2 regions of the Methylibium petroleiphilum PM1 genome follow, and region 2 is predicted to be linked to the other one. Evidence: riboswitches for the same ligand, from Rfam matches in the RefSeq annotation. Region 2 holds a riboswitch; the other holds the start of a gene.
The links. Region 2 has a riboswitch for cobalamin ahead of MPE_RS21995 (TonB-dependent receptor domain-containing protein). Riboswitches for the same ligand answer to the same signal wherever they lie in the genome.
Positions count from the first base shown of each region.

Region 1: linked by a shared signal. The riboswitch ahead of MPE_RS11655 (TonB-dependent receptor) and the one ahead of MPE_RS21995 (TonB-dependent receptor domain-containing protein) in region 2 are both predicted to bind cobalamin.

Region 1 covers NC_008825.1:2,473,314-2,477,476, forward strand. Annotated here, with positions in the region: gene MPE_RS11650 (bifunctional adenosylcobinamide kinase/adenosylcobinamide-phosphate guanylyltransferase) at 1-84, opposite strand, end outside; gene MPE_RS11655 (TonB-dependent receptor) at 95-2,095, opposite strand; cobalamin riboswitch at 2,166-2,412, opposite strand; gene MPE_RS11660 (hypothetical protein) at 2,461-2,697, shown strand; gene MPE_RS11665 (cell division protein ZapA) at 2,694-3,020, shown strand; RNA gene ssrS (6S RNA) at 3,058-3,239, shown strand; gene MPE_RS11670 (EVE domain-containing protein) at 3,273-3,737, shown strand; gene MPE_RS11675 (sulfite exporter TauE/SafE family protein) at 3,737-4,163, shown strand, end outside.
Region 2 covers NC_008826.1:456,923-461,085, forward strand. Annotated here, with positions in the region: gene MPE_RS23075 (pyruvate, phosphate dikinase) at 1-370, shown strand, start outside; gene MPE_RS21990 (BMC domain-containing protein) at 367-669, shown strand; cobalamin riboswitch at 1,397-1,662, shown strand; gene MPE_RS21995 (TonB-dependent receptor domain-containing protein) at 1,733-3,577, shown strand; gene MPE_RS22000 (cobyrinic acid a,c-diamide synthase CobB) at 3,625-4,163, shown strand, end outside.

The sequences.
Region 1 (4,163 bases), on a different replicon from region 2:
GCAGCGCGACTTGCCGCTGCGCTGGCCGCCGAGGATCAACTCGCCTGTCCCGCTGCCCTTCGGATGACTGCGCCGCTCGCCCATGCGCCTCCCGTCAGAAGCTGACCTTGACCGATGCCGCGAAGGTGCGACCCGCCTCCGGGTAGATCGAGGTCGTTTCGCCGCCGGCCGTGCACCCGAAGGCCTGCGTGTAGTACTTGCGGTCCGTCAAGTTGACCACGCCGAGCGCGAACTCCGCCTGCGTCCAGCGATAGGCGTAGCGCAGGTCGGCGGTGGTGCGACCCGGGATGCTGCAGACGTTGGCGAAGTCCGGGCTCTGCGAGGACACGTAGTTCACGATCGCATCGAGCTTGTGCGCCGGCGCGGGCGTCCAGTCGGCCCGAAGGGACAGCGTGCGCTCGGGTGTCAGCGGCACATCCTGGCCGTCGTAGGCGCCCTCGGTGAAACGGGCCCGCCGCAGCGCGCCGTTGACGCGCAGGTTCAGCGCCTCGGTCAGCGCCTGCGCCAGTTCGAGCTCGACACCCTGCCGGCGCGTCGGGTCGAAGTTGACGTTGGCGCCGAACGGCCCGAACGGTCCGACGCCGCTGGGATCGAAGCCGATCTCGTTCTTCAGCGAGCTGCGGTAGACGCGCAGCTCGGCGCTGCGGCCGGCAGCACGCCAGCGCACGCCCAGTTCGGTGTCGCGTGAAGTCTGCGGCCGCAGCGGCACGGCCGGATTGGTGAAGCTGAACTCGTCGACGTTGGCGAGGCGGAAGCTGCGGCCGACCCGGCCGTAGACCGCGCTGTTCTCGGACAGCGGCTGCAGCACGCCCAGTTCCCAGGCGCGCTGGCGGTCGTCGATGCGGTCGACCGTGCTGCTGACCGCCTTCTCGATGCGCTCGGTGCGCACGCCGGCGCTCAGGCGGGTGCCGCCGCTCAGCGTGAGGTCGTCCTTCAGGTAGTAGCCGGTCGAGGACTGCTCGCCCACCGAGCCGATGGCGCCCAGCACCGTGCGTTCCCATTCGTTGCGATCCACGCCGAACACCACCGCGTTGACGACCGACGCGAACTGCGTGCGGTTGCGCACCCGCAGCGAGTAGTTCTTCGCGTCGACGTCGTAGTCGTAGGCGAAGGCCCCATTGCGGCTGCGCAGCTCCTTGTCACGCCAGCCGGCGTCAAGGCCGAGTTGCCAGTCGCCGCCGAGATCGGCCTCGGCGAACACGCCACTGCGCGTGTTGCGGATATCGGCGTGGTCGTTCGGCGCAGTGGTCTGGCTCGGGTCGGCGGCGTACTGCGCCGCAGTCAGCGCGCCGGGCAGCCCGGTGTCGAGGTCGTCGTAGGCATGCCGCAGGCCGACGCGCAGCCAGTCGTTGCGCCACTGGCCGGTGAGCGATGCGCCCTCCGTCTCCGAACGGAAGTTGTCGCGATGGTTGTCGGTCGTGCGGCGGTTGGCGGCCGCATCCAGCGAGAAGCCGCCGGCCTCGAGCGTGGCGTCGGCGCGCAGGTCGCGCAGGCGATCGCTGCCGGCGGCGGCGTACACGCTGGCCCGGTTGCTGCGAGCTGTTCCGTGACCCGCCTTGGTGGTGACGATGATCACGCCGCCCGTGGCGCCCTCACCGTACAGCACGGTGCCGCTGCCGCGCAGCACCTCGATGCGCTCGACCGAATTGATCGGGATGCCGGCCAGCCGCGTGCCGCCGAGGTCGCCCTCGTTGATGCGGATGCCGTCGAGGATCACGACCTGGTTGTTGTCGGACGTGGTGCCGAAGCCGCGCAGGTCGAGGGCGTAGTCGCCACCGCCGTAGAGGTCGAGCCGACCGGGCACGCCGAGCAGCTTCATCACGGCCTCGTTCACCGTGGACACGCCCGAGTCGGCGATGTCCTGGGCGGTCAGCACGCTGACACCGTACGGCAGCGTCGCCGAGTCCTCGACGAAGCGGCTGGCCGTGACCAGCACCGGAGGCAGCTTGCCTGCCTCGGTGACGGGCGCGGATTGCGCGCTCGCGATGCCGCTGGCGAAGCCCAGCAGCGACAGCATCAACAACGGCGCATGCGGCAGCGCCCCGAGGCGAACAGGAATGCGAGGCGCGGTGGCCTCGAAGGGAGTGGCAATCATGGAATGACCAACGATGAAAACGTGCGCGCCAGCTTCCCCGCGGGCGCTCACCTCATGACGCGCCGCTTGCGCAGCACGCCTCCCGTTGGCCGGTATCCGGGCTGGCGGAACGACCCTCGCGACCTTCCCAGAGCCGGAGACTCCAGTGGCATGTGCGCGAGAGCGGAAGTGTGAACGCAGGCGTTCTGGCTTCGTCCGCTGACCGTTGCGGGGGCAGCGCAGGCTGAAGGAGCACCCGGTGGGTCCCCCTCCTCTGCTTCCCGTTTAACTGCGCCGGCGTGAACGCCGGCACGAGCACCAACAGCCCGCAGTGTAAGCGCGGCCCGGGCCGCCCCCTACAATCGTCGCGTGCAGTGAGGAGAGGCATGGCGACGATCGAAGAACTGGCCGAGCGCGTGGAGCGGTTGCTGCTGAGGCACCAGGAACTGCAGCGCACGCACGCGCTGACCCTGGAGCAGCTGGCCGGCGTCAATGCCGAACGCGACTCGCTGCGCTCCCGCCTCGCCGCCGCCCGCCAGCGCGTCGAGGCCCTGCTGGATCGCCTGCCGGCCAGCGAACCGGTCGCCGAGGCCGGCCCGGAGACCGGAAAGACCGCCGAATGAAGCAGCTCGAAGTCACCATCATGGGCCAGAGCTACATCCTCGGCTGCCCCGACGGCGGCGAACGGGCCCTGCTCGAGGCCGTGGGCAACGTGGACCAGGAGATGTGCGCGATCCGCGACGCCGGCAAGGTGCGCGCCCGCGAGCGCATCGCGGTGCTCGCCGCGCTCAACCTCGCCTACCAGCTGGCCGAGCGGCCGCTGGCGGCGGCGACACCGGCGCGCAGCGCCGGGCAGGCCGCGCCGGACCCCGCACACGGCATCGACATCGAGGCCCTGATCGGGCGCATCGACGAGACCCTCGGGCGCGACGGTCAATTGCTCTGAAACGCCGGTTCGTCAGCGCTGGCGGCGTACACTGATCTCGTCCGTCGCGTTCGCGGGAGTTTTATATTTCCTTGAACCGATGCTCATATGAGCCCGGGCTTGGAACATTGCGAAGCGGGCGTGATCGTCTCGCGTCAGATGAACCCGAAGCTTCGCTGACCTCGCCCACCTGAACTCCCCTGGGTTCAGGAATGCGACTCCCGGTTCGCGGCGGACACCTTTCCCCGTTGCCCTTCCCGACCTGCTGCCGCCATGGCGTACTGGCTGATGAAGTCCGAGCCCGACGAGTGCTCGATCGACGACCTGGCGCGCGCGCCGGGCCGCAAGCTGCCGTGGACCGGCGTGCGCAACTACCAGGCGCGCAACTTCATGCGCGACGATTTCCGGCCTGGCGACGGCGTGCTGTTCTATCACTCGTCGTGCCCGCAGCCGGGCATCGCCGGGCTGGCCGAGGTGGCTTCCGTCGCGCACACCGACGCGACCCAGTTCGACCCGGCGAGCCCCTACCACGACCCCGCCTCGAAGCCCGAGGCACCGCGCTGGTTCGGCGTGGACGTGAAGCTGGTGCGCAAGACGCCGCTGCTGTCGCTGGCCGCGATGCGCGCGGCACCCTCGCTCGCGACGATGCGCGTGCTGCAGCGGGGCAACCGCCTGTCCATCACGCCCGTCACGACGGCCGAGTGGCGCGCGGTGCTCGCGCTGCTGCCGCCGGCCTGATGCTGCTCGCCTGGCCGCTGGTCGTCGAGCTGCTGCTGCTGGGCGCGGGCGCCGGCTTCCTGGCCGGCCTGCTGGGCGTCGGCGGCGGCATGGTGCTGGTGCCCTTCATCACGCTGCTGCTGACGCTGAAAGGCTTTCCGTCCGACCTGATCGTGAAGGTCGCGATCGCGACCTCGCTCGCGACGATCTGCTTCACCTCGCTGTCTTCGGTGCGAGCCCATCATGCGCGCGGCGCCGTGCGCTGGGACATCGTGCGCCGCCTCGCACCTGGGATCGTGCTGGGCTCGCTGCTGGGGGCGCAGGTCGCGAAGGCGCTGCCCTCGGCGCTGCTGGCCGGGCTGTTTGCGCTGTTCGTCGGCTTCTCGGCGACGCAGATGCTGCGCGGCGGCAAGCCCACGCCGGCCCGGCAGTTGCCACCCGCGCCCG
Region 2 (4,163 bases):
CGGCATCGCCGAAGGCGCCAGCGCGGTCTGGGTCGACCTGCGCGAGATCATCAGGACGTACTACGGCTATCCGAGCGCGCTGTCCTTCGCCGACGACGTCTTCGAAACTTATGTCGCTGACGGGTACTTGGCGCACAACCCGCGGACGGCCTTGGGCAGCAAGCTCGCCGAGTTGTTCGCGGGCGTCGCGGCGGTGGCGGCGCACCGGCCGGAGGTGCGCATCGGCGTCGAATGCGGCGATGGCGCCGCGCTCAGCTTGGTCGAGGATCTGTACCGCAGCGGCGTTCGCTTGTTTTCGCTGCCCACCACGGCGCTGCCCTCGGCACGTCTGGCGCTCGGGCAACTGGTGGTCAAGGAGTCATCGACATGAGTGAACTGAGTCAACTGAGAGGCAGCGCCCTCGGCTTTGTCGAGACGCAGGGGAAGACGGCGGCGACACTGGCCGCCGACGCGATGGTCAAGGCAGCGAACGTCCGGCTGCTGACGATGCAACAGCCCGGGGGCGGCATCATCACAATCATCGTGCGCGGAGACGTCGGTGCCGTGAAGGCCGCTGTCGACGCGGGCGAGGCGGCGGCCAAGGTGGTCGGCAAGGTGCGCTCGGCGCACGTCATTCCACGGCCGCACGACGACGTGGAAGACCTCCTCGAGCGTCCGCCCGTCCGCTGAGGCACGGCGTGCGCCGTGCGTCGGACTCGCCGCGCAAGGGGCGTTCAACTTCCGCGACCTCGGCGGACAGCCGACGCGTGCGCGAAGGAGTGATCTTCCGGAGCGACGCACCGCACGCGCTGACGCCCTGTGCGTCGCGGTCCTGCGGGATCGCATGGGACTGCATGCCGTGATCGACCTGGGCCTCGCCGACAAGGTCGCCGAGGAAGGACGTTGCTTGCGGGGCGAGCATGTCATCCCGTTCGTGAGCATGGCATCCGTCGACAGGCCGGCGCCCGATCAGCTGATGGGCCATCTCCATGCACGCCGCTTGGCGTCGGACACGCTACCGAAGGCCGTCGAACGGAACGCCGAGTTCTCCGGGCTGCCGACGCAGTTCCACTATCGAGAGCACTTGGCTGCATGCCCTCGGCCGTCTATGCCGTCGAAGAAGCTCCGATCCGGCGCTTGCTCGCAACGTTGGAGAAAGAACGACTTCGGCGGCGCCCCGGGGTTGGGCCGCCCGCTGCGGGATCGGCTCCTTGCGCCGTCGCTGCGCTGGAACGGCAACGTCTGGATCCGCGCCGACTGCCGCGCCTTCCGCTGTACACCTGTGCGCACCACGCTGAATGCCGCGATGCCCGACTCCGTCGACGCGCTCCTCACTCGCTCTGCTGCCCGCCGAACCGACAGGCCGGCACTCATTGTCGATGTGCATCGGTGGGGCTTTGCGGAGCTGAGGCTGCGCTGTATCATCGTCGCCGTTGGTGCTCGTCGAGGCGCTCCGCCAAGACAGTTCAACGGGAATCAGGGAGGTCGAGGTCGGACGGACCGACACCTAACCTGAGCTGCCCCCGCAACGGTAAGCGGACGGCAAGGCCAGATCGGCCTGCCGGCTCGTGACAACATGCCACTGGGATGCATCGCCGGTCAAAGGATCGGGCGATGACGACTGGGAAGGCGTCACGGGTAGTCTCCGTCAGCCCGGATACCGGCCAACGAGGTGGCGAACGGCTCTTGCGGTTCGCTGTAAGGCGCATGGCTGCGGGGAAGCGGCCGAGCGCGATTGGTCCGTGTCTCCGTCATGACTTCCTCGTCCTTCGGCTGCGTGCAGCGTGTCGCTGCCGCTCTCGTTCCCTTTGCCCTTTCCCCCGTTGCCATGGCTCAGTCGGCGCCGCCGACCGCGCTCGAACGGGTGGTCATCACCGCCAACCGAACGCCGCAGCCGCTGTCCACGGTGCTGGCCGATCTCACCGTCATCGACCGCGACGAGATCGAGCGCGCAGGCGTTACCGGCGTGGCTGATCTGCTGGCGCGGCAGCCCGGTATCGAGATCACGCGCAACGGCGGCCCCGGCACCTCGACGAGCGTGTTCATCCGCGGCAGCGAGACGCGCCACACGGCCGTCTACATCGACGGCGTGCGCGTGGACTCCCAATCCACCGGCGGTGCCGTGTGGGAGCAGGTCCCGCTGGACCAGATCGAACGCATCGAGATCCTGCGCGGACCAGCCGCAGCCATCTATGGCTCGGACGCCGTCGCGGGCGTGGTCCAGCTCTTCACAAAGCGCGGCCAGGGATCTGCGCGTCCGACGGCGTCGCTGACCGTCGGCTCATACAACACCGTCCAGAGCCAGGTTGGCGTCAGCGGCTCGGCCGATGCGCTGAACTACTCGCTGTCGGCAGCCCACGGCCGCAGCGACGGATTCGACGCGACGAAGCCCGGCGCCTTCGGGCACAACCCTGACAAGGACGGCTGGAAGCGCAGTTCGGTGCAGGGTCGCGTGGGCTATCAGATCAACGCCGAGCATCGCGTGGATGCCTCCCTGCTCGCCAGTAACCTGAAGTCGGGCTACGACGGCTCGGCCACAACCAATGACGAGAACCACCACACGCTGCGCACCGGCAACGTGGCCTGGCAGGGCCGCTGGAACGCCGATTCGACGACCCGTCTGCAGGTCGGTCAGACCCGCAGCACCTACGAGACCCAGCCGAGCTTCTACCGGACCGAGACAACGCTGAACGACTACACCCTGCTGCACGAGCAGAAGGTCGGCGGCAACGTGTTCACCGGCACGCTGGAACGGCGCGAGGACAAGCTCTTCAACCCCGCGACCGCGTTCGGCTCGGCTTTCGGCGGCAAGCGTCACCAGGACGCCATCGGCCTGGGCTGGCGCGGCGACTTCGGCGACCACGGCGTGCAGGCCCATGTGCGGCGCGACGACGACAACGAGTTCGGCGGCAAGACCACCGGCAGCCTCGCCTGGGGCTGGAAGTTCCTGGCTGGGTGGCGCGTGACGGCCGCGGCCGCCACGTCCTTCCGCGTGCCGACCCTGTACCAGCGCTTCAGCGAGTACGGCGTGGCCAGCCTCGTGCCCGAGTCCGGTCGCAATGTCGAACTGGGCTTGCGTTGGGCTGCCGCGGGCAGCGAAGCGAGCCTGACGGCGTGGCGCAACAAGGTCACCAATCTGATCGTGTTCGGTTCGCCGGGCCCATGCATCAACACTTTTGGCTGCTACCAGAACGTCGGCCGCGCCGAACTGGAAGGCGTGACGCTCGCCGGCCGCACCGCACTGGGCGGCGTCGTGTTGCGCGGTTCGCTGGACTGGCATGACCCGCGCAACCTCGACACCGACAAGGTGCTGAGGCGTCGCGCCAAGCGGCTGGCGACCTTCGGTGCCAAGACGGTGCTGGCAGGCTGGACGGTGGGCACCGAAGTGCAGGTTGCGGGACTGCGATACGAGAGCGCGGCCAATACCCAGGTGCTCGGTGGCTTCGGCCTCGTGAATCTCTACGTCAGCACGCAGCTGAACCCGGGGCTGTCGCTCGAGGCGCGCATCGACAACCTCGGCGACAAGCCCTACGAGCTGGCGCGCAACTACGCGACCGCCGGCCGCAACGGCCAGGTCTCGCTGCGCTGGTCGCTCTGAGCCATCGCGACCCGACCCCCCGCCTGACAGTCACTCGAGTTGTCGACATGGCCGCCGCCCTGCTGATCGCCGCCCCGGCCTCCGGCCAGGGCAAGACCACGGTGGCGGCGGCACTGGCGCGGCTGCACGCACGGCAGGGCCGGCGCGTGCGCTGCTTCAAGTGCGGTCCCGACTTCCTCGATCCGATGTGGCTGGAAGCGGCGAGCGGCCGCCCGGTCGACGCCCTGGACCTGTGGATCAACGGCCCCGACGACTGCGCGCAGCGCCTGGCCGCTGCCGCCAGCAAGGCCGACCTCATCATCGTCGAAGGCGTCATGGGCCTCTTCGATGGCGAGCCCAGCGCCGCGGACCTGGCGCAGCGCTTCGGCATCCCGGTGGCGGCGGTGATCGACGCCGGTGCGATGGCCGGTACCTTCGCCGCCGTGGCGCATGGCCTGCGCCACTGGCGGCATGCCCTGCCGTGGGCGGGGGTCTTCGCCAACCGGGTGGGCAGCCCCCGGCACGCCGACATGTTGCGCGAAGCGCTGGACCCGGCGCGGCCCGACGACGGCGGCCCGTGGCTGGGCCAACTGTCGCGCAGCGACAC